DNA from 2 places in the Staphylococcus carnosus genome. Region 2 is predicted to be linked to the other one. Evidence: predicted binding sites of a transcription regulator. Region 2 holds the regulator's gene; the other holds the start of a gene.

Region 1 (12,521 bases), 250 kb from region 2:
TTTAACTAATTGACGGCCTGAAACAGTCATTACACGAGTTTGAGTTGCATCAAATAATGAACCGAATGTCATACCTACAACATCTGAAGATACGATTTCGTCTTCGTTGTAACCGAATGATTCGTTAGAAGCTTGTTTCATTGCTTCGTTTACTTCGTCAACTGTAACGTCTTTATCTAATACAACTGTTAATTCAGTTAATGAACCAGTTGCAACAGGAACACGTTGAGCGCCGCCGTCTAATTTTCCGTCGATTTCAGGAATTACTTTACCAATTGCTTTAGCTGCACCAGTTGAGTTTGGAACGATGTTTTCAGCTGCTGCACGAGCACGACGTTTGTCACCTTTTCTGTGTGGACCATCTTGAGTATTTTGGTCACCAGTATAAGCATGGATAGTAGTCATGAAACCTTCAACTAAACCAAAGCTGTCATTTAAAACTTGTGCTACAGGAGCAAGAGAGTTTGTAGTACAAGAAGCACCTGAAACGATTACGTCAGAGCTGTCTAAAGTATCTTGGTTTACGTTATAAACGATTGTTTTAACATCACCAGTAGCTGGTGCTGAAATTAATACTTTTTTAGCGCCTGCATCGATATGAGCTTTTGCTTTTTCTTCACTTGTATAGAAACCTGTACATTCTAATACAACATCAATGTCTAAATCTTTCCAAGGTAATTTGCTTGCATCTGGTTCTTCGAATGATTTAACTTCTTTACCATTCACGCGGAATCCGCCATCTACAACTTCAACTTCTTCAGTGAAACGTCCTTGCATTGTATCGTATTTTAATAAGTGTGCTAACATTTCATCATCTGTTAAGTCGTTTACTGCTACTACATCGATACCTTCAACATCTTGAATTCTTCTAAATGCTAAACGACCGATTCTACCAAAACCATTAATTGCTACTTTAACTGCCATTATTATGGCCTCCTTTAAAAAGATATTGTTAAAAAGTGAAGTCACTTTTTTATAACCAAAATTGTTTAAGATTGTACGATAGTTTTAGCTGCACCTTCATCTGTAATTAAAATCGTGTTTTTAGGGGCAATTGATAAATAAGCTTTTATCGCTTCACCCTTCGAAGCACCTCCGGCTACAGCAAATATATATTGCTTCGATTCTAAATCTTCCATTTGAAGTCCTATCGTTTTAACTTTATGGACGATATTACCATTAGTATCGAAGTAATAACCAAATGCTTCTCCGACAGCATTGTGATGTTGAAGCATTTCAATCACATCTTTAGGTGAATGGCGTCTGTTCGCCATTTTCAGCGCATCACCAATGCCGTGAACAGTGATATTTGATTGTTTTATTTTGTCTAATGTATTAATGACAGAAGGTTCTTGCAACAACAATTCATATGTAGATTCACTGACATTGTCAGGAACATATAATGTTGTATAATCTCCTCCAGTCTGTTCTGCCATACTCGCTGCAATTGTGTTGGCTTGGTAAACCATATTTTCTCCCAAACCGCCTCTTGCAGGTACAAAAAATGTTTTAAACGGCAGTACATGCATTGAATCACTAACTGATGCCATCGTTGACCCGCCAGTTATAGATACTATTGCATCTTTATAAAAAGTTTTTTCTAAGAGTTGTCCAGCTTGATTACCCATTTCTTTTTTAACTGCACTATCAATATCTGTATCACCAGGTACAACATACACGTTATTAATTTGATAACGCTCTTTAATCAATTGTGCTAAATGGTAACCATCAGAATACATATTGAAGTATGTTTCTAATTCGTCAATTAAACGTTCGCCTTCATCAGTAATTTCCATTCCTGTAGGCTTAACTTTAATTAATTCTTGTTTTTTTAATGTATTCGTTTCTGATCTTAATACACGCTCAGTCAAGTTCATGTATTCACTCAAACTTCTTCTTCCAACAGGTTGGTGCATCTTGATAGTAGTGAGTATAGTAAATCTACGATACATTCTGTCGACAAGCTCAGGAATCAATTTTTGTTGGACTTTAAGCAAGTCTTCCACTACTATTTCCTCCTCTATATCTATAAGGGTCAGTATGCAACCACACTTTGACGTTTTAAGTCCCGGGTGGGACAAAAAATAACATCTCTTATATTTGCAATAATACTATCATCTGTTTTAAAAAGCAAGTCTAAATGCTTAAGATACAAAACTTCTTCTATCATTGCACACAATACTTGCTAACAATTATATTATACCCTTTTCTCATACGAAAAATCATCTTTTAACTTTAGTTTTCAGCCTTATTTTTTTCTTTTAATTACCTAAGCTATGAAATATCTACTATAATAGTCTTTCAAAGGAGGGTTTTAATATGGCTGAAAAAGATGAACAACCTGAAGTTATTGATCCAGAAGACCCTAGATATAAAGACGACACATATTTTCAACCTACCCATTCCAACCAGCAAAAATCCAATTTTGAAAATCAAAGACGTATTAAATATTATTCTTTTGGCGGTTGTTTTCCAATCGGATGCGGTTGCTTGCCGATTCTTATCATTTTATCGTTTTTAATTACATGGTTATTAAATCTAATGAATTAGAAAAAAATGAATTAGAAAAAATGGAGCACGCTCTTATTCAATTTAAGAGAATGCTCCATTTTTGTGTTTAATATATTAGTGTTGTGATGATTGATTATTTGAGCTTGGCTTTTGCGCAGAGTTATTACTTGAATTAGAAGGTGTTTGTTTTGATTGCGCTTGATTAGAGCCACTTGATGATTGTGTGTTTGATTGGTTGCTGCTAGGCGTGTTTTTTACTGTTGGTTGTTGTTGTTGCTGTTCTTGCCCTGGCCTGGGCTTATTATTTGATTGTTGATTTTGAGAATTTTGCTGCTGCTTTTGTTGTTGGTTTTGATTTGATTTTTGTTGCTCTTGTTGTTGCTGTTGCTGCTGTTGTTTCTGCTTATCATCTTGTGCTTTTTGTTGCTCTTGCTGTTTTTGCTGCTCCATTGCTTTATCAGCTTGCTCTTTGGCTTGTTGCTGACGCTCTTTTGCAACTTCTTCATTTTTCTTTTGTTGCTCTTCAGCTTGTTTTTGAGCAGCTTCTTGATCCTTGCGTGCTTGTTCCTGTTGTTTTTTCGATTGTTCTTGTTGTGCTTTATTGTTTTTTGGTTGCTGCTTTTGAACATTTTGATTTTGTTGTTCTTGTCTTGCTGCTTGCTCTCGTTGTGCGTTTAAATTATTTTGTCTTTCTTGTTCTGCAGCTTGTTGATTTGCCCATTCTTCTTCCTGACGCTGTTTTTCTTTACGTTTTTTCTCTTCGTCTTTTTTCTTTTTCTCTTCACGTTCTTTTTTTTCTTTTTTCTCTTTTTTCTCTTGCTTTTCTTTCTTTTGTTCTTGACTTAATCGTTCACTGCCTTTTTTAGAATGATCCACAAAAGAGAAAGTAGCGAATGCGAGCGTAAATAATAAAATTACAACGATAATTGCACTTACTATTTTAGCAAGATTGCTCATCTTATTTTTAGATGATCTGTCAAAATCATTTCGACCTTTATTAGACATGTGCTCTCCTCTTTCCAATTTCTATTCCTAATAATATACTCATTGAGACTTTTCACACTTTAATTTTATTTACCCAATTGAATTGTTTTTTACATAGTTTTCATTAACTAATCATAACATTTTCCCATGATATATACATCATTTTGAAAGTAAATATGGAGATATTTAAAATAATTTAACAATTGCCAATAACTTTGATGTCACCTCTTAGAATATATGAATAGCAATAACGTGGTTATGTACGAGGATGATTAAACTTTAAAACATTGATATAATAATAAGCACATATTCATCTCTAATAAAAAATAATGGACCTATACGCTTCTCGCATAGGCCCAATACTAAAGGGAGTCAAAATTTCACCTTCGCACGTATATTATGGGGTATACTGTTTTTAATTAAGAGATGTTTAATTAATTTTCGAAGGTACTTTCATTATAACTTTTTCAATTAGGTTTTAAATACTTTTGTTAAGTTTTTAATGACATATTAATGACTAAAAATTGAATAAACATTGAATATTTAGAATGAATATTATTTAGCAACATTTAAATTTGTACATACATAACTATAAATGAGGTGGATATATATGAAGGAATTCTTAATTACAGGTGGAACAGGCTTAGTCGGCAGTCATCTTGTTGATGCCATTCATGATACAGATTCACATATCACAATATTAACGCGTCAAGATCGTCATAACTTAGATGATAAAATCACTTATGTCAATTGGGAAAAAGAAGGATGGGAAGAAAAAGTACCTAATCACATCGACATCGTTATTAACCTTGCCGGGGCTTCTTTAAATAATCGTTGGACTGATGATTATAAACGCGAACTCATGTTAAGCCGTATTCGCTCGACCCAAGCACTTTTTGAATTATTTGAACACAAAGGCACGCATCCTTCTGTATTATTCAATGCTAGTGCAGTCGGTTACTATCGTCCTGATTTCCACCGCACCTATACAGAACTTTCTAAATGTGATCCTCATGATTTTTTATCTGATATCACATATCAATGGGAAAGATTAGCGCGTCAATTTGAAAAACTAGGAACACGCGTTATAATTGGCCGCTTCGGAATGATTCTTTCTGATGAAGGTGGCGCTTTACCAACTATGAAACTCCCATATAGATTTTACTTTGGAGGTAAATTAGGAACTGGTTTCCAATGGTATTCATGGATACACATCGCTGATTTAACAAGAGCGATATTATTCCTAATTAATGATTCACAAGCAGAAGGTGTTTTCAATCTCACAGCCCCCGTATCTGAACGTCAAAATTTATTTGGATACACTTTAGCTAGAGAAATGCACAAGCCACACGAAACATGGGCGCCGAGTTTAATACTTCGTCTTGTTTTAGGGCAACGCGCAACCATTATATTAGATACACAAAAAGCGATTCCGAATCGCTTGCAAGCACGCGGTTTTAATTTTGCTTTTCCAAACTTAAAAGCAGCGCTAGATAATTTAGCTCGTGAGTAATTTAGTGTATAATAGTAACCTATTCCACATACAATTTTATTGTTGTATGGAAATCTGATAGAAGATATCAGTAGTGTAATTAGAACGAAGGTGTTTCAATATGTCGTCACAGATTTTACTAGTATTAGCAAGTGTGCTATTAATTTGTATCGGAAGTTTTGCAATGACAACACAGATGCCCTCTCTTTTTATCGCACTTCTATATTTATTAATAGGTGTTATTTTGTTGGCCAGTGTCTTAATAAAATATGTTAAAGAGCGCAGCCAAAAATAAAAAAAGTTCCGGAAATTAATTTCCGGAACTTTTTATCGTTTATTCATTTTATTTTTCAGGTTGCATTACTTCATCAATTAAACCGTATTCTTTAGCTTCATCAGCTGTTAAGAAGTTATCACGATCTGTATCTTTTTCAATTTGTTCAATTGATTGACCAGTACGTTCAGCTAAAATTTTGTTTAATTTAGCACGTGTTTTTAAGATGTGAGTTGCAGCAATTTCGATTTCAGTTGCTTGTCCTTGAGCACCGCCAAGTGGTTGGTGAATCATTACTTCAGCATTTGGTAAAGCGAAACGTTTACCTTTTGCACCTGCTGCAAGCAAGAATGATCCCATTGAAGCAGCCATACCGATGCAGATTGTTTGTACATCTGGTTTAATGTGTTGGATTGTGTCATAAATTGCAAATCCAGCAGTCACACTGCCCCCTGGTGAGTTAATATATAAATAAATATCTTTCTCAGCATCTTGTGCTTGTAAGAATAATAATTGTGATACGATTGAGTTTGCTACGTTATCGTCAATTGCTGAACCTAACATGATAATACGGTCTTTTAATAATCTTGAATAAATGTCATAAGCGCGTTCACCGCGGTTAGTTGTTTCTATTACTGTAGGAATTAAATTCATTACATTTCCTCCTTGTACTTTTATGAATTAACTATATTTTAACCTAAAAGTCAAAAATGGTCAAAAATAATACTCACCATGTTTCTATAATCCATATTGACCCTGTTGGTGGTTAAAGGTACACTAATAATTGTCTGTTATCATTTACCCCTCGTAGTGTAATGGATAACACATAAGATTCCGGTTCTTACAATAGGGGTTCGATTCCCTTCGAGGGGGCTTTTTAAGCTTATAACTTTTGATGGTTATAAGCTTTTATTATGCTCATTTTATTTCCCCATCGATTTTGAAACGGCAGCAACCTCAAATACTGCACACCATTTTACACTTTTTAGTTCTATTTAACTCTTTTAATTAACTAAGCCAAATTTAATCTTTTCTAATAATTAGAATTATGTTAAAGTTTATATGTTTGAAAGATATCAACTTAGTTAATATTCAGAAATTTTTGTAAATAACGTTTTTTTGATTTTTTGGGAGGTTCAAATGAAAAAAGTAATATTAGTATCAGGTTTAATGCTTTTCTCCTTATTTTTCGGAGCTGGCAACTTGATATTTCCACCAATGTTAGGTTATACCGCACAAGGTAATATGTGGGTAGGTATGACAGGTTTTGCAATAACCGGTATTTTAATGCCATACATAACTGTTATCGTAATCGCCTATTATGATGGCGGCGTTGAATTTATAGGTAATAGGGTTCATCCGAAATTCGGATTTATTTTCGCTGTGTGTATTTACTTATCTATCGGGGCACTTTATGGTATCCCGCGTGCGGCCAATGTCGCATACGAAATTGGAGCTAAATCAATTTTACCATTCCATAATACTTGGACATTAGTTGGTTTTTCACTTGTATTCTTTATTGTTGTTGGTTTAATTGCTTTATATCCAAATAGAATGGTAGATAATTTAGGGAAAGTTTTAACACCTGCTCTTTTACTCGTAATCGGGGCACTTTGTATTGCAGCTATTATTCATCCAGAAGGAAAAGTTGGAGAGCCACATGGTAAATATGCAGAAGCGCCATTAGTATCTGGTATTCTAGAAGGATATTATACAATGGACTTAGTTGCAGCCCTTGCTTTTTCAGTTGTTATTGTACAAAGCTTCAAGTTAGCAGGTATTTCTGATAGCAAAAAAATAGTTAAAAATGTGATTTTAGCTGGATTAATTTCAGCCGTACTCTTAACAATCATTTATTTTTCACTTGCCTATCTCGGTATCACTACAAGTAAACCAGGATTTGAAAACGGCGCAAGTATCCTAACATATAATTCAGTTAGATTATTTGGTGCTTTCGGTAATATTTTATTTGGTGTCATTGTAATTTTAGCATGCTTAACGACTTGTATCGGACTCGTAAATGCAAGTTCAGCATTCGGAATGAAGAAATTCCCTAAGATTTCATATAAGACCTATGTTTTAGTCTTCTCATTAGTTGGATTCTTAATTTCAACTTTAGGACTAAACATGATTTTACAAATTGCCGTTCCACTTTTAACTTTTATTTATCCGATTTCTATCGTACTTGTCTTGATTTCATTAGTCGCAATTGTAATACCGACACATTTAAAAATTGCTTATATTCTACCGACAATTTCAACATTGATCATATCAGTACTTGAAATACTTAATACTTTTAAATTAATTAAACCATTGAACCATTTATATCAGGCATTACCATTGTCAGAACAAGGTTTAGCTTGGTTATATCCATTTTTAGTATTAACAATCATCGGTATTATTATTGACTTTATGAGAAACAAAAATACCGTACGCTCTAATCAAGTCGATGAACAAAAAGCATAAAGTACTTCAGTTTGATAAATAACAAGCAGAAGAACCGAAGGAAATTCTAGTCAATTTCCTTCGGTTCTTCTTTTATTTACATACAGCTTCAAAATCATTTTCTTCCTCTTTACTTTTCCTAATTTTTCACAATATTTTTATATTGGGCAAACCCGTTTTAATTTAAATTTGATGTGTTAAAATTAATATTGCATTTTAAAGGTAACACTGCTCAACAATTACCCCTTTGTTGACAGTTTTTAGCGGATCGGCAAAAAGAGAGTTAATCTTTTTAAGCAGTTCGTATAGGTAAAGGGACGTGTCGGATTCATTTGTCCCTATTTCTTTATGTAAAAATTCAAGTTTTTTCAAAACAAGACATCATATTAATTTAATGAAAGGTAGGTTTGTAATGGATCAAAAGTTTAATTACAACTTAATTACAACTGTATTCTTTATTACAGGTATTGCAGTTATGTGTAGTTTGTACTCAGCTATCCCATTAATGCCTGTCATTGGCAAAGAACTTCATTTAAGTGAAAGTGCAACTACATTAATAGGTGTAGTATTTTCCATTTCATATTCAGTCAGTTGTATGTTTTATGGCATTATTTCTGATAAATTCGGCAAGAAAAAAGTAATCCTTGTAGGTTTATATATGTTAACATTAACAACTTTTGCAATTGGCTTTATTCACAACTTTATTTTGTTATTAATTGTGAGAGTTATTCAAGGCATGGCAGCAGCTAGTTTCTCATCTGTCTCACTCACTTATGTAACAGAAGTATTCCCTATCAATAAACGTGTTACTGCAATTAGTTTTATCAGCACAAGCTTCATGTTATCTGGAGTTATCGGTCAAAACTTGAGTGATATTATCGCTGCACATATGAGTTGGCGTATTGTTTACTTTATCTTGACTGTTGTTTATATTTTATTAGCTTTTTGGATTTTACGTGCAATACCAAAAAGTCCGTACCATATCCCAGATACAAAATTCTCAGTATTCTTTAAAAATATGAGACATATTTTTGATAATAAAGGTATTGTATTATGCTTTTTCGTATCACTTACGATTCTTACGTCATTCGTTTCAATGTATACAATTTTAAATGAATTTCTAACATCAAAAGCCATCCATGCAGACTTGACCATGATTTCTACTGTTAAGTTATTTGGTTTAATCGGTATGTTACTTGCACTTGCTGCAGGTCGAGTTAGTGATTTTATCGGTGTTAAAAAAGTATTGCTTATTGCGCTGCTCACGAGCGGTATTTCAATTATATTAATGGGCATTTCACATAATGTCATTATCATTACAACATTCAGCGTAATCTTTATCGCAGGTATTGCTTTTGCGATTCCTTCAGTCATTTCTCAAATCGGTTTATTGACCGATAAAGATAAAGGGTTCTATCTTTCTATTAATACATTTATGTTATTCATTGGTACAGCCATTGCGCCAGTATTATCATTAAGATTATTAGAATTACCTTCATATTCTCTCATGTTTGCAGTACTATCGATAGTGAACTTTATTGGTTTTGCAATTGCATTCTTCATCCCAAAAGCACAAATCACTGAGTAATGTCAGCATTATAAAAAAAGGTTATTCCCGAAAAATGGGAATAACCTTTTTACATATCGATATGTTCTCCGCTTCGAATTTTATCTGCAAGTTCATTCAACTTACGCAAACGATGATTAACACCTGATTTTGAAATAGTTCCTGTTGAAACCATCTCACCAAGTTCCTTCAATGAAACATCTTGATTTTCTACACGCAATTTAGCAATTTCCTTCAAACGCTCAGGCAGGTTCTCTATTCCGATTTCTTGATCAATGAGTTGAATACTTTCAACCTGGCGCATTGCAGCACTTACAGTTTTATTTAAATTGGCTGTTTCACAATTCACTAAACGATTTACTGAATTACGCATATCCCGTACAATACGGACATCTTCAAATTTCAACATTGCTTGATATCCGCCAATCAAACTAAGGAAATCCGAGATTTTTTCAGCTTCTTTTAAATAAACAATACTGCCCTTTTTACGTTCAAGATGTTTAGCATTCAATTCGTATTCATTCATTAATTCTGCTAAACCTTCTGAGTGATTTTCGTACAAAGAAAAAATCTCTAAATGATAAGATGAAGTCTCTGGATTATTGACTGAACCGCCTGCTAAAAAAGCACCTCTGAGATAGCTGCGTTTCATTTCATCATCTTGAATCATGTCTGGATCAATTGCATGCGTAAAAACACCATCTTTTAATATCCCTAGCTCATCTAAAATCTCTCTGGATTTTACTTTTGTTCTACAGATATAAATATTGTTTTTCTTTAATTTCATTTTCTTTCTGACAAGTATTTCTACTTCAATATTAAAAACTTTTTTAATTAAAGAATAGATACGTCTAGCAGTTGTAGCATTTTCAGTTTGTACATTAATCACAAATTGCTGATTCGACAAACTGAGTGCACCATTCATACGGATTAAGGCGCTTAATTCAGCTCGCGCATTTTTTTCATCGACATCTATTCTCGTTAATTCATTTTTCATGTCTGATGCAAAGCTCATGCTGCGCCATTCCCTTCTTTACTTTTTTCTTTTTTTAGGCTTAAACGGTATTGTACTCGTAAGATCTAATGCTAAATCATAAATCATTTTCGCAAGTATTGTCGTATTATGACGGACACGATTTTTTTCAGAGATGTGTACTAAGTTTTCATCTGTTAAAGGTGTGATACCTTCCGCTTCAAGCTCTTCTTTATGATACTTAACAGGTTCAGCATGCTCTTTACGATAGTTTTCCAAGATTTGCTCACTATAATCTTCGTTTCCGCAGCAAATCACATAATCAATAAAGTCTGTTCCCATATGGCGATTCAATGCATGTACGTGATCCATAACATCAAAGTCATCTGTTTCGCCATGTTGTGTCATTACATTAGATACATAAACTTTAGGTGCATGACTCTGCTGTATCGCTTTTCCGATACCTGGTACGCATAAATTTGAAAGTACACTTGTATAAAGTGAACCTGGGCCTAGAACAATTAAATCAGCATGTTCCAGTGCGTCAACCGCTTCTTCCATTGGTTGTACATCTGCAGGTTCAATAAATACACGTTTGATCTTTTTTTGACGCTTAGGAATGCTTGATTCACCATAAACAATTTCCCCATCTTCCATTTCAGCATTGAGTCGAATGCTTGAATTTGTAGAAGGTATAACACGTCCTTTAATATTTAGTATTTTGCTCAATTCTTTGACCGCATGTCCAAAGTCATCTGTAATATTTGTCATTGCTGCGATTAATAAATTGCCTAAAGAATGTCCTTCTACTTGATTATCTTGAAAACGATATTGGAACAGTTCTTTTAAAGTCGGCTCAGTATCACTTAATGCTGCAATGACGTTTCTGATATCTCCAGGGGCTGGAATATCCATCTCATTGCGTATTTTACCTGTACTGCCACCATCATCTGCTACAGTTACAATTGCAGTAATGTCTATCGGGTAATCTTTCAGACCACGTGCCAAGACAGAAAGTCCTGTGCCGCCCCCGATTAATACGATTTTAACTTTTTTCATTCTCCACGCCACTTTCAATATGTGCATCTCTATGATGGACATACACATTATAGTCATAACTTTCGTTTAAATCCTCAGCAAGACGTTTGGCTAATGCGACTGAACGGTGTTGTCCGCCTGTACAGCCGATTGCGATGACCAATTGGGTCTTGCCTTCTTTTTTATATCCCGGAATCATAAACTTCAATAAATCTAACAACTTATCATAGAAAATAGCTGTCTCTTGCCATTTCATGACATATTGATACACTTCATCATCTACACCAGTCAATGGTCTGAGTGCTTCGACATAAAATGGGTTGGGCAAGAAGCGGACATCAAATACTAAATCTGCATCTTGTTGAATACCATGTTTAAAACCAAAACTTGTGACACTGATACTGAAAGTTTCAATATCATTTCTATTAAACAAATGATTGATTTGAGCACGTAATTCTTTTGGTTTAAGTACTGTTGTATCAATCACATAATTCGCAATACTGCGGATTTCTGTTAATGAATTTCTTTCTTCCTCGATAGCATCAATTAATGAACGTTGCCCATTATCATTTAATGGATGCGCACGACGTGTCTCTTTATATCTGGAAATGAGTTTGGCTTCACTTGCTTCTACAAACATAACGTCTACAATCACACGGTTTTGACTGCGAAGTAAATCCACTTCTTTAACTAAGGATTTGAAAAATTCTTGTCCGCGTAAGTCAATTGCAATTGCTACTTTTCTTAATGACGGATTACCTTGTTCCATCAATTCTACAAATTTAGGGAGTAAAATAGGCGGTAAATTATCTACACAAAAATACCCTAAATCCTCCAAATTTTGCAAAACCAAAGATTTCCCTGCGCCTGACATACCTGTAACCACTAATAATTCACTTTTACTTACGATTTCATTTTCTTCATGTTGCATTTTGCCACCATCCTGTTTAAATTCGCTCATAATATCCTCATTATACTCAATACTATCACATTAACTTCCTGGATTGGCATTGCAAATGCAGAATATGTAAAAAGGTTTGAATAAAACACGAAAAATTTACAATCATGTAATACTCAAACCTTCTCTGTTTTTTTTTAATTATGCTTCAGTTGCGAGTTTATCTTTCACTTCTTCAATATATGCTTGAGCATTTTGTGCAGCAATACTGCCATCACCAGTTGCAGTTACAATTTGTCTTAAACCTTTTTCACGCACATCGCCTGCAGCGTAGATGCC
Region 2 (12,521 bases):
TTATAAGACGATAGAGCATCTATTATATATGTTAGTTTATAACGATATACTTTACGCATTTTATTCAGATGTCTTTCAAAAGACCCGTTTTCCATAAATTCAGCAACCATATACTGCATAGGTGCCGGCACAGTGGTGCCTTCTTTATCTGGTAAATGATGATAACGCTGCATTAGATTTTGCGGTAAAACCATAAAAGCAATACGGCAACTTGGGAAAAGAGATTTTGAAAACGTACTTATATAAATAACCTTTCCTGTTGTATCCAAACTTTGCAGAGCTGGAATAGGTTTACTGAAATAACGGAATTCTGAATCATAATCATCTTCGATAATATAACGTTCTGGATGCTGCTGTGCCCAGTTGATAAGCTGGGTTCTGGTTTTTAAATTCATAACATAACCAGTAGGAAACTGGTGAGACGGTGTTACATAGACCACTTGATGCTTAGACTTTTGGACTTTTTGCATATCGATACCATTTTTCTTAACAGCCACTCTTTTATAATTCAAACCTTTTTTATCTAATACTTGCTTAATTGGAGGATAACTTGGATATTCGATGATGTAAGAACGCTCAGTCAATATATCAGTTACTTGATTAATCAATTGCTCTGTAGAAGAACCGATAATAATTTGATCTGGATGACAGTTAACGCCTCTGCTGTTAAATAAGTAATGCGCTATAGCTTGACGTAATTTATATTCACCTTGTTGAGCACCAGGCTGCAGTATATCTGGTAATGATTTGTCAAATACATCTCTAGAATACTTGCGGAATTGCTGCCAGGGGAAGTGTTCTGTATCAATACGGGCCAGATCAAAATGAAAACGTGCTTGATGGTCTTTATTTTTTTTATTTTCTGGAAATGAAGAGGCAGTCTCTTTTGTTACGATAGGGAGCGATTCAATATCTGAGACATAATAACCTGAACGCGGTTTAGAATATATATAGCCTTCATCCAGTAAGTACTGATAAGCATGTTCAATGGTTGTGTTGCTGAGTGAATGATGTTCAGCGAGACGGCGTTTAGAAGGAAAGCGGTCTCCAGATTTATATTGACCTTCGATAATTTGTTCCTTTAATGTTTGGTAAAGCTGCATATATAAAGGTTGCGACATTTAAACTGACCTCCTGTTTTTTATTGAAATTGACTCTTTAACACTATCAGTTTATCCTTTAAACTGAATTTAATCAATTAGAAAAGGGGTATTTAGTATGTCTAAACAAGTAGGTTCAGATCGAGTAAAACGTGGAATGGCTGAAATGCAAAAAGGCGGCGTTATCATGGACGTTGTCAATGCAGAACAAGCTAAAATCGCAGAAGAAGCAGGAGCAGTAGCTGTTATGGCTTTAGAACGTGTGCCTTCTGATATCAGAGCAGCTGGTGGAGTGGCACGTGCATGTAATCCTAAAATCGTTCAAGAAGTAATGGATGCTGTTTCAATTCCAGTTATGGCAAAATGCCGTATTGGTCATATTACTGAAGCACGTGTACTTGAATCAATGGGTGTTGACTACATTGATGAATCTGAAGTGTTAACTCCAGCAGATGAAGAATATCATTTATTGAAAAGCGATTATACTGTACCATTCGTATGCGGATGCCGTAATTTAGGTGAAGCTGCACGCCGTATTGGTGAAGGTGCTGCGATGTTGCGTACAAAAGGGGAACCTGGAACAGGTAATATCGTAGAAGCAGTTCGTCATATGCGTCAAGTTAACTCAGAAGTTGCGAAATTAACTGTAATGCCAGACGATGAAATTATGACATTTGCTAAAGAAATCGGTGCACCATACGAAGTATTGAAATCAATTAAAGATAACGGACGTTTGCCTGTTGTTAACTTTGCAGCTGGCGGTGTTGCAACACCTCAAGATGCTGCGTTAATGATGCAATTAGGCGCAGACGGCGTATTTGTCGGTTCAGGTATCTTCAAATCTGAAGACCCTGAAAAATTTGCGAAAGCAATTGTTCAAGCAACAACACATTACACAGATTACGAATTAATCGGTAAACTTGCTCAAGAATTAGGCGAAGCAATGAGAGGCTTAGATGTTAATCAATTATCTCTAGAAGAACGTATGCAAGAGCGTGGCTGGTAAGATGAAAATCGGCGTACTCGCTTTGCAAGGCGCAGTGAGAGAACACTTGCGCCATATTGAATTGAGCGGACACGAAGGTGTCAGTGTAAAACGTGTTGAACAATTAGAAGAAATTGACGGCCTTATTCTGCCTGGCGGTGAATCAACGACATTACGCCGCTTGATGAACCTATACGGCTTTAAAGAAGCATTGGTTAATTCAGATTTACCAATGTTCGGTACTTGTGCAGGTTTGATTGTATTAGCCCAAGACATCGTAGGTGAAGAGGGTTATTTACAAAAACTAGACATTACTGTTGAACGTAATTCATTTGGCCGCCAAGTTGACAGCTTTGAAGCAGAATTAGATATTAAAGGCATTGCAAATGATATTGAAGCAGTCTTTATCAGAGCGCCACATATCGAAAAAGTAAATAGCGATAATGTGGAAATCTTAAGTACTGTAGATGATAAAATTGTAGCGGTGAAAGAAGGCAATTATTTAGGCGTTTCTTTCCATCCTGAATTAACAGATGATTACCGTGTGACACAATACTTCATTGATCATATCGTTGCAGAACATAAACATGCTGCAGTTTAATTTGCAGATAATAAAAGCGAGGACTCTTTTTATAGAGTGCTCGCTTTTTTAAACTTTTCTAGAAAAATCAAACCTTCATTATCAGGTTCTTTAATACCGTTCTTATAGTCATAGCCGCGTTTACGATAGAAATTAACACCAGTGATAGAAGCGGGGATTTCTAAACGTTCAGCACGATGGTAATAGTAATCATCTTCTAGTGTATCCATAATTAATGTACCGATACCATGTTCTTGATAATCTGGTGAGACGAAGATGGAGAAAAAACAAGATTCAGTTTTGCTTCCATAATAAGGGCCGATTGCACCTGTCGCAATCAGTTCATTATTGAATTTGAAAACATAGAAATTGAGGTTTTCAGCTTTGTATTGGATGCTCTCCGGTGTAATATCTTTAACGTAACTCTCAATGTCTTCTGCAGGTTCATCTTGGATGTTAGTGGTTCTGAGGGTATGAATAATAAGTTCTACGACTGTTTGTGTATCTGATTCTTGAAACTTATTGATTTGAATCTGGTTTATGTCCATTTAATCACCTCATTTTTAATTTAAAACGTATGTATACATTCAAATTCTTCACAAACCATTATTTCTTCTTCAGAAAAAGATTGGTTGATTGAGTTGAATTCTTTCATGAAAAAGTCCGTATGAACAGTTCTCCAATAGTTTAATGTGCGATCTCCTTCGCCTTCTTTGTAGGCATGCATTTCTGATACTTCAGAGAAAGGTGTTTGATATACTTTGGTATTTTTAATAATACAGATAGGATTGTTTTGTGCATCTAGAACCATGCTCAAATCACCAACTTTTGGCAAGGGCTCTTGATCGGCAATGTAGAAAGCTAAACCGCTTGTTGTTGCAGTTTTAATACCACGTTTTACTAAATCTGCAAGCTTGTTTGGATCCACTCCGAATTGCCATGCTGTATAGGGTTTGTTTTGATACTTAGGGTAGTGGGATACAAATGTTTTCCAGTAGTCTTCAATAGCCATTTGGTTGTTCCTTTCTCTTCTATATTAGTGAGATTTTACATTAAATAATGGTAGAAAGCAACTTAGTATAGATTATATTGTTATGAAAGTGCTGATTAATTAATCAATTGAAACGAATAAAAAAAGATGACTCCCTTAAATGAGGAAGTCATCTTATGAGCTGCTTACACTTACATGAAGAAACCTGTAATTGCAGCAGAAATGAATGATACTAATGTTGCACCGAATAATAATTTAAGTCCGAAACGTGCAACAACGTCACCTTTTTCATTGTTTAATGATTTGATTGCACCTGAGATAATACCGATTGAACTGAAGTTTGCAAATGATACTAAGAATACTGAAGTAATACCAACAGCACGATCTGATAAGCCGTGCATTTTTCCTAGACCTTGCATAGCTACGAATTCATTTGACAATAATTTAGTTGCCATTAATGAACCGGATTTTACTGCTTCATGCCATGGTACACCTGTTAAGAATGCAAATGGTGCGAATACAAAACCAATTAATGTTTGGAAGTCCCATTTGATGTGTCCGCCAGAAACCATCGTGAAGATTCCGCTGACAATGCCGTTTAATAAGGCGATGATTGCGATATAACCGATTAACATTGCGCCTACAATTACTGCAACTTTAAATCCATCTAAGATATATTCTCCCAACATTTCAAAGAAAGATTGTTTGTTTTCAGTTTCTTCCACTAATAATTTATCGTCTTTTTCATCCACTGTATATGGATTGATAATCGAAGCGATAATGAAACCGCCAAATAAGTTTAATACGATAGCTGTTACGACGTACTTAGGTTCAAGCAATGTGAAGTAAGCACCGACAATAGAAGCGGATACTGTAGACATTGCTGAAGCTGTTAGTGTATATAAACGTTGCTTAGGTATGTAAGGAAGTTGTTTTTTTAATGAGATAAACACTTCAGATTGTCCTAAAATAGCCGCAGCAACTGCGTTATATGATTCTAATCGTCCCATACCGTTAATTTTTGAAATTAAAAATCCTAAAACATTGATAATCCACGGTAAGATTTTTGTATATTGTAAAATCCCGATAATTGCTGAGATGAATACAATCGGTAATAATACACTGAAGAAGAATGGTGGATTCTTAGGATCAACATATTTAAATCCTCCGAATACGAAATTCACTCCATCAGCTGCTTTTGCTAGCAAATAAGAGAAACCATTTGCAATCCCGCCAATAACTGTAATTCCCACGTTTGTTTTTAAAAGTAAGAACGCGAAGATGAATTGGATTACAAGTAAAATGCCGACATATTTCCATTTGACATTTTTCTTATCTGAGCTAAAAACAAATGCAAGTGCTAAAAAGAAGATGATGCCTATTAAGGCAATAATGATATGCATGTTTTTTCTTCACCCTTTATTTTTATTTTCATACCATATCATACATTAAAATGGTAGTAAGTAACATCCTAATTTTTCAAGAAAATCAAATTTTTTATAAACATATTGGTTGAAAAAGGTCAAAGTTGGTCATATAATATAGTCAAAGAAGGTCAAAAAAGGGGTGATATCCATGCATAATATGTCCGACATCATAGAACAGTACATTAAACATTTATTTGAGGAATCAAATAAAGATGTTGTTGAGATTCAAAGAGCAAATATTGCTCAACGCTTTGACTGTGTACCTTCTCAGCTTAATTATGTGATTAAGACAAGATTCACCAATGAACACGGTTATGAAATAGAAAGTAAACGTGGCGGCGGTGGTTATATACGAATCACCAAAGTTGAAACAAAAGATACAAAAGGTTATATTGACCATCTCTTACAAATTATTGGAGATTCTATTTCTCAACAACAAGCACATTATGTGATTGAAGGCTTGCTTGATAATCAATATATTACAATTCGTGAAGCTAAAATGATACTTGCAGTGGTTGACAGAGACACACTTAGAATGGATGTTGCGGCAAGAGACATTGTCCGCGCTAATATATTGAAACAGCTATTGCCGGTCATTAATTACTATTAATAGACAAGGAGGCTGCACATGCCTGACGATAAATTAGATGCAAAAGCGTCCGAAAAGTATAATGGGATGTTAAAGGAAGCACATCCCGAACGTGTTGAACCTATCAAAGCAGAACATCAAGAGGAACCCTCTTGGGAAAACAATCAAGAAGATATGGAAGGTTCGTTTGTAATTAAACAAATTTTACAGCACTTAGCGTCTAAACACGGTATCCATTTAGAAGAGTTGAATGTAAGAGAAGAAAAGCGTTGTCCGAACTGCCATATGACAATTAAAGATATTGCATATAAAGGTAAATTTGGATGTGCGCAATGTTACACTACTTTTAAAGAGGATATTGTGGATATTGTGAGACGTGTGCAGGGCGGACAGTTTGAACATGTCGGTAAAACGCCTGCTTCCTCTACACACAAAATTGCATTAAAGAAATTGATTGAATCTAAAAATAAATATTTGCAACAATTAGTAGATAAACAATTGTTTGAAGAAGCTGCTGTGGTTCGTGATGAAATTAAAGCACTTCAAGAAGAAAGTGAGGGATAGCATCATGAATGAACATTCAATGTATATGAGTGAATGGATGGAACATGGTGAAGAGACACCAGTAGTCATGTCTTCACGTATTCGACTCGCAAGAAACTTGGATAATCATGTGCACCCCTTAATGTTTACTTCTGATATTGAAGGACAAAAAGTCATTAATGAAGTACAAGATGCATTACCAGATATGCAGACTTTACAATTGAGTAATATGGAACAAAGAGACAAACTCAAATTAGTCGCAAAGCATTTAATCAGTTCTGAGTTGATTAAACAACCTGCTTCAGCAGTATTGTTGAATGAAGATGAATCATTAAGCATAATGGTAAATGAAGAAGATCATATTAGAATTCAAGCTATGAGTACAGATATGAATCTTGCATCTTTATTTGAAAAAGCTTCAGAAGTAGATGATGAATTAGATCGGAAACTCAGCATCAGCTTTGATGAAACACTCGGTTATCTTACAACGTGTCCAACGAATATTGGGACAGGAATGCGTGCAAGCGTCATGCTGCATCTGCCAGGACTGTCTATTACGAAACGTATGAATCGAATCGCACAAACCATTAACCGATTCGGATTTACAATTAGAGGTATATATGGTGAAGGCTCGCAAGTTTATGGCCATGTATTCCAAGTTTCGAACCAATTGACGTTGGGAAGAACAGAAGAACAAATTATAGAAATATTGATAGAGATTGTACAACAAATTATTACCGAAGAATTGAATGTCAGAAAACAATTGGATCAGCATAGTTCGGTTGAAATGGAAGACCGTATCTACCGTTCTTTAGGATTATTACGCTATAGTCGCTTAATGTCAGTTGAAGAAGCGGCAATGCGATTAAGTGAAGTGAAATTAGGAGTAGATTTAGGGTATATTGAACTATCAGATTTCAATTTTAATGAAATGATGGTAGCGATACAATCTCCATTTTTAATAAATGAAACAGATGAAATATCGATAAATGAACAAAGAGCGAACGTAATTAGAGAACATATAAATTAGGAGGTTATGCTATGTTATTCGGCAGACTTACAGAACGTGCACAACGTGTATTAGCACATGCACAAGAAGAAGCGATTCGTTTGAATCATTCAAATATCGGAACTGAACACTTACTTCTTGGTTTAATGAAAGAACCAGAAGGTATTGCAGCAAAAGTATTAGAAAGTTTCGGTATTACAGAAGACCTTGTAGTAGCAGAAGTAGAAAAATTAATTGGACAAGGCCAAGAACAAGTCGGCACATTGCACTATACGCCAAGAGCTAAGAAAGTTATTGAACTTTCAATGGATGAAGCACGTAAACTTCACCATAATTTCGTTGGAACAGAGCATATCTTGCTCGGTTTAATCCGTGAAAATGAAGGCGTAGCAGCACGTGTATTTGCTAACTTGGATTTAAATATTACAAAAGCACGCGCACAAGTAGTAAAAGCACTTGGCAGCCCTGAAATGAGCAACAAAAATGCGCAAGCAACAAAATCAAATAATACACCAACATTAGATGGTTTAGCACGTGACTTAACAGTAATCGCAAAAGACGGCACATTAGATCCGGTTGTCGGACGCGATACAGAAATCACACGTGTGATTGAAGTTTTAAGTCGTCGTACTAAAAACAACCCAGTATTAATTGGTGAACCTGGTGTTGGTAAAACAGCAATTGCAGAAGGCTTAGCACAAGCAATTGTAAATAATGAAGTACCTGAAACATTAAAAGATAAACGTGTAATGTCATTAGACATGGGTACTGTAGTCGCTGGTACAAAATACCGCGGTGAATTTGAAGAAAGACTTAAAAAAGTGATGGAAGAAATTCACCAAGTTGGCGACGTTATCTTATTCATCGATGAATTGCATACTTTAATCGGTGCAGGTGGCGCAGAAGGTGCAATTGATGCATCTAATATCTTGAAACCAGCATTAGCACGTGGTGAATTGCAAGCAATCGGTGCTACAACATTAGACGAATATCGTAAACACATTGAAAAAGATGCAGCGTTAGAACGTCGTTTCCAACCTGTTCAAGTAGATGAACCAACTGTTGAAGATACAGTTTCTATCTTAAAAGGTTTACGTGATCGTTATGAAGCACATCACCGTATTAATATCTCTGATGAAGCAATCGAAGCAGCAGCACGTTTAAGTGACCGTTATGTTTCAGATCGTTTCTTACCAGACAAAGCAATCGACTTAATCGATGAAGCAAGTTCAAAAGTAAGACTAAAAAGTCATACAACACCAACAAACTTGAAAGAAATCGAACAAGAAATTGAAAAAGTTAAAAACGAAAAAGATGCAGCTGTACATTCTCAAGAATTCGAAAATGCTGCAAACCTTCGTGATAAACAAACTAAATTAGAAAAACAATATGAAGACGCTAAAAACGAATGGAAAAATGCACAAGGCGGTTCTAACACAACATTAAGCGAAAATGATATCGCTGAAGTGATTGCTGGATGGACTGGTATTCCATTGACTCGTCTAAATGAAACTGAATCTGAACGTCTATTGAACTTAGAAGACACATTGCATGAACGTGTTATCGGTCAAAAAGACGCAGTTACTTCAATCAGTAAAGCTGTAAGACGTGCGCGTGCTGGATTGAAAGATCCTAAACGTCCAATCGGAAGCTTTATCTTCTTAGGACCAACTGGTGTAGGTAAAACTGAATTAGCACGTGCTTTAGCAGAATCAATGTTCGGAGACGAAGATGCAATGATTCGTGTTGATATGAGTGAGTTCATGGAAAAACACGCAGTCAGTCGTTTAGTAGGTGCCCCTCCAGGCTATGTAGGTCATGATGATGGTGGTCAATTAACTGAAAAAGTAAGACGTAAACCTTACTCAGTTATTCTTTTCGATGAAATCGAAAAAGCACACCCAGATGTATTCAACATCTTGCTTCAAGTGCTTGATGATGGTTTCTTAACTGATACTAAAGGACGCAGAGTAGATTTCCGTAACACAGTAATTGTTATGACTTCTAACGTCGGTGCACAAGAATTACAAGACCAACGCTTTACTGGCTTTGGCGGCGGTTCTTCAGAAGGACAAGACTACGAAACAATTCGCAGTACAATGTTGAAAGAATTGAAAAATGCTTTCCGTCCTGAATTCTTGAACCGTGTAGATGACATTATTGTCTTCCACAAACTTAATAAAGATGAATTGAAAGAAATTGTAACTAAAATGGTTAATAAACTTACAGACCGCTTATCAGAACAAGATATTAATATCAGCGTAACTGAAAAAGCGAAAGAAAAAATTGCTGAAGAAGGCTATGACCCTCAATATGGTGCACGTCCACTTATCAGAGCAATTCAAAAAACAGTTGAAGACAACTTGAGTGAATTAATCTTAGACGGTAACCAATTAGAAGGTAAAGATGTAGTCGTTGACCATAATGGTGAAAAATTCGAATACAACATCAATGATCGTGAAACTGAAGAAACAGTTGAAACTGCTACAAAAGCATAAGAGTAGTTATCATTAATTGAATGAATAAAAAGAAGAGCATGCGCTGCTTTAAAAAGCAGTGTGTGCTCTTTCTTTATGCTTTTGAAATACTGTAAAAAATTAAAATCTGATATGATGTAATATAGCATTAAAATAAAAGATTGTATTTTGGAAGCAGTTCTTGAAAGTGCAGTTATATTTCAGTCAATTATTATAGATGGAATTTAGTATAGTAAAGGTGTAAAATAATTATGCTTTTCACATAAAAACAGGAGGTGTCAATTTGGCAAAAAAGAAAGTTATTTTTGAATGTATGGCATGTGGCTATCAATCCCCTAAATGGATGGGAAAATGTCCTAATTGTGGTGCTTGGAACCAAATGGAAGAAATTATTGAGAAAAAAGAAGCGCCAAGTGGAAGAGGCATGCGTACACGAGAACAAACAGCAAAAGTTACCAAGCTTAACCAAGTACAAAATGAAACTACACCTCGTATCAAAACGAGTTCCCCTGAATTCGATAGAGTATTAGGTGGCGGTATTGTACAAGGTTCGCTTGTCTTAATTGGCGGTGATCCTGGTATTGGTAAATCAACATTGCTGTTGCAAATCTGTTCAGCATTATCACAAAATAAAAAAGTTTTATATATAACAGGTGAGGAATCACTGAACCAAACTAAATTACGAGCAGACCGTTTAGATGAAGATTCAAGTAATTTGAATGTGTTTGCAGAAACGGATTTAGAAGTGATTAAAGAAGCGGTCAAACAGACTGAACCTGATTTAGTCGTAGTAGATTCTATTCAAACAATTTATCATCCGGATATCAACTCTGCGCCAGGTTCTGTATCGCAAGTACGAGAAAGTACGCAAATTTTAATGGGTATTGCTAAACAAATGAATATTGCGACTTTCATTGTCGGTCACGTGACTAAAGAAGGTCAGATTGCAGGTCCGAGATTACTAGAGCACATGGTAGATACTGTATTGTATTTCGAAGGTGACGAACATCATGCGTACCGTATTTTACGTGCAGTTAAAAACCGTTTTGGTTCTACCAATGAAATGGGTATTTTCGAAATGAAACATAGCGGTTTGAAAGGTGTTAAAAACCCATCGGAAATGTTTTTAGAAGAACGGTCTACTAATGTGGCAGGTTCTACAATTGTGCCGACCATGGAAGGTACACGTCCGTTATTGATTGAAGTACAAGCATTAGTAACACCTACAACTTTCAATAACCCGAGACGAATGGCAACGGGTATTGATCATAACCGTTTAAATTTATTGATGGCTGTACTTGAGAAAAAAGAAAGTTACTTACTGCAGCAGCAAGATGCTTATATCAAAGTAGCAGGCGGAGTGAGACTGACTGAACCAGCTGTTGACTTAGCCCTGATTGCAGCAATCGCTTCCAGCTTTAAAGACCAACCCGTAAATGGCATGGATTGTTATGTGGGTGAGGTTGGTTTAACAGGTGAAGTGCGTCGCGTTTCACGTATCGAACAGCGTGTACAAGAAGCCGCAAAACTTGGATTTAAACGTGTGATTATCCCTAAAACCAATAGCGGTGGTTGGGATTTTCCTGAGGGTATTCAAGTAATTGGTGTAACGAGCGTGCACGAAGCGCTGGATTTCGCATTAATGAAACGCTGAAACAAGTAAGGAAAGAGAGGGGGCATCAGCGTGAATATTATTAAAATGATTGTAGTGGCGAGCTATGCTATTTTGGGCGCTGCATTAGGTGTAGTCATTATTCCGTCAGTAGCGAGAGATACAGGGGTACTCAATGCATACCCTTGGCTGACAAATAAATATATTATCAGTTTAATTGGTATCGTATTATTCTTTATCATTTTCGGGGTGTTTATTCCGCGTGTTATTAAAAGTTTGCGCAAACTTGAATATTTTATTATGCGCCATAGTGCAATCGAAATTTTATTTGCTGCAATTGGCTTGATTATGGGCTTATTAATCTCTGTAATGATTTCTTTTATTTTAAATTTAATCGGTTCTTCATTATTTCTTCATGTTTTACCTATTATCATTACAGTATTCTTGAGTTATTTAGGTTTCCAATTCGGCTTGAAAAAACGAGACGAGATGTTGATGTTTTTACCTGAAAAGATGGCGCGTTCTGCACACTTGAATACTTATAGTGCCGCACCTAAAATTATAGACACAAGTGCAGTAATTGACGGCAGAATTTTAGATGTGATTAAATGCGGATTTTTAGACGGAGAAATATTGATTCCGCAAGGTGTGATTAATGAGCTGCAAATCGTTGCAGATTCTACAGATAGCGTGAAGAGAGATAAAGGGCAACACGGTTTAGATATATTGAATCAAATACACGATGCTTCATATCCCACACGAATCATACATCCTCAAAAATCTTATAATGATATCGATGCTTTGTTAATTAAACTTGCACATAAATATAAAGCCGATGTCATTACAACTGACTTCAATTTAAATAAAATTTGTCATGTCCAAGGCGTAAAAGTATTGAATGTCAATGATTTATCAGAAGCTGTGAAACCGACTGTCCGTCAAGGGGACCAGTTGAATCTGCTGCTTACCAAAATGGGTAAAGAACCTGGACAAGGCGTGGGTTATTTAGAAGACGGTACAATGGTGGTCATTGATGATGCGAAAGCATACGTCGGTAAACATGTTGATATTGAAATCACAAGTATTTTACAAACTTCATCAGGACGTATCATATTTGCGAAATTAATCTAAGCAAGATGTATTTTATCGTATCAATTTTTTAGTCATAGCAACGAGATTTTTGCAAGCATTAGGCTTACCAAATACTG

The links. Region 2 encodes CtsR, which represses protease genes until heat stress. Its sites were predicted from a motif close to ATGGTCAATAAAGGTCAAACA; they were not measured.
Region 1: clpP (ATP-dependent Clp endopeptidase proteolytic subunit ClpP) is a predicted target of CtsR. The motif match lies at 5,962-5,982, and genes of this name have one in related genera.

What each region holds. Positions count from the first base shown of each region.
Region 1 covers NZ_UHCT01000001.1:2,126,472-2,138,992, forward strand. Annotated here, with positions in the region: gene gap (type I glyceraldehyde-3-phosphate dehydrogenase) at 1-924, opposite strand, end outside; gene DYE31_RS10370 (sugar-binding transcriptional regulator) at 990-2,006, opposite strand; gene DYE31_RS10375 (hypothetical protein) at 2,320-2,550, shown strand; gene DYE31_RS10380 (DUF4887 domain-containing protein) at 2,626-3,516, opposite strand; gene DYE31_RS10385 (TIGR01777 family oxidoreductase) at 4,106-5,008, shown strand; gene DYE31_RS12710 (hypothetical protein) at 5,109-5,282, shown strand; gene clpP (ATP-dependent Clp endopeptidase proteolytic subunit ClpP) at 5,331-5,915, opposite strand; tRNA gene DYE31_RS10395 (tRNA-Arg) at 6,063-6,134, shown strand; gene brnQ (branched-chain amino acid transport system II carrier protein) at 6,402-7,727, shown strand; gene DYE31_RS10405 (MFS transporter) at 8,119-9,294, shown strand; gene whiA (DNA-binding protein WhiA) at 9,344-10,288, opposite strand; gene DYE31_RS10415 (gluconeogenesis factor YvcK family protein) at 10,307-11,305, opposite strand; gene rapZ (RNase adapter RapZ) at 11,292-12,215, opposite strand; gene trxB (thioredoxin-disulfide reductase) at 12,384-12,521, opposite strand, start outside.
Region 2 covers NZ_UHCT01000001.1:2,371,767-2,384,287, reverse strand. Annotated here, with positions in the region: gene pdxR (MocR-like pyridoxine biosynthesis transcription factor PdxR) at 1-1,121, opposite strand, end outside; gene pdxS (pyridoxal 5'-phosphate synthase lyase subunit PdxS) at 1,219-2,106, shown strand; gene pdxT (pyridoxal 5'-phosphate synthase glutaminase subunit PdxT) at 2,108-2,686, shown strand; gene DYE31_RS11635 (GNAT family N-acetyltransferase) at 2,716-3,213, opposite strand; gene DYE31_RS11630 (ASCH domain-containing protein) at 3,234-3,677, opposite strand; gene DYE31_RS11625 (NupC/NupG family nucleoside CNT transporter) at 3,848-5,059, opposite strand; gene DYE31_RS11620 (CtsR family transcriptional regulator) at 5,232-5,693, shown strand; partial or broken gene DYE31_RS11615 (UvrB/UvrC motif-containing protein) at 5,850-6,236, shown strand; gene DYE31_RS11610 (protein arginine kinase) at 6,241-7,245, shown strand; gene DYE31_RS11605 (ATP-dependent Clp protease ATP-binding subunit) at 7,257-9,722, shown strand; gene radA (DNA repair protein RadA) at 9,985-11,355, shown strand; gene DYE31_RS11595 (PIN/TRAM domain-containing protein) at 11,386-12,444, shown strand.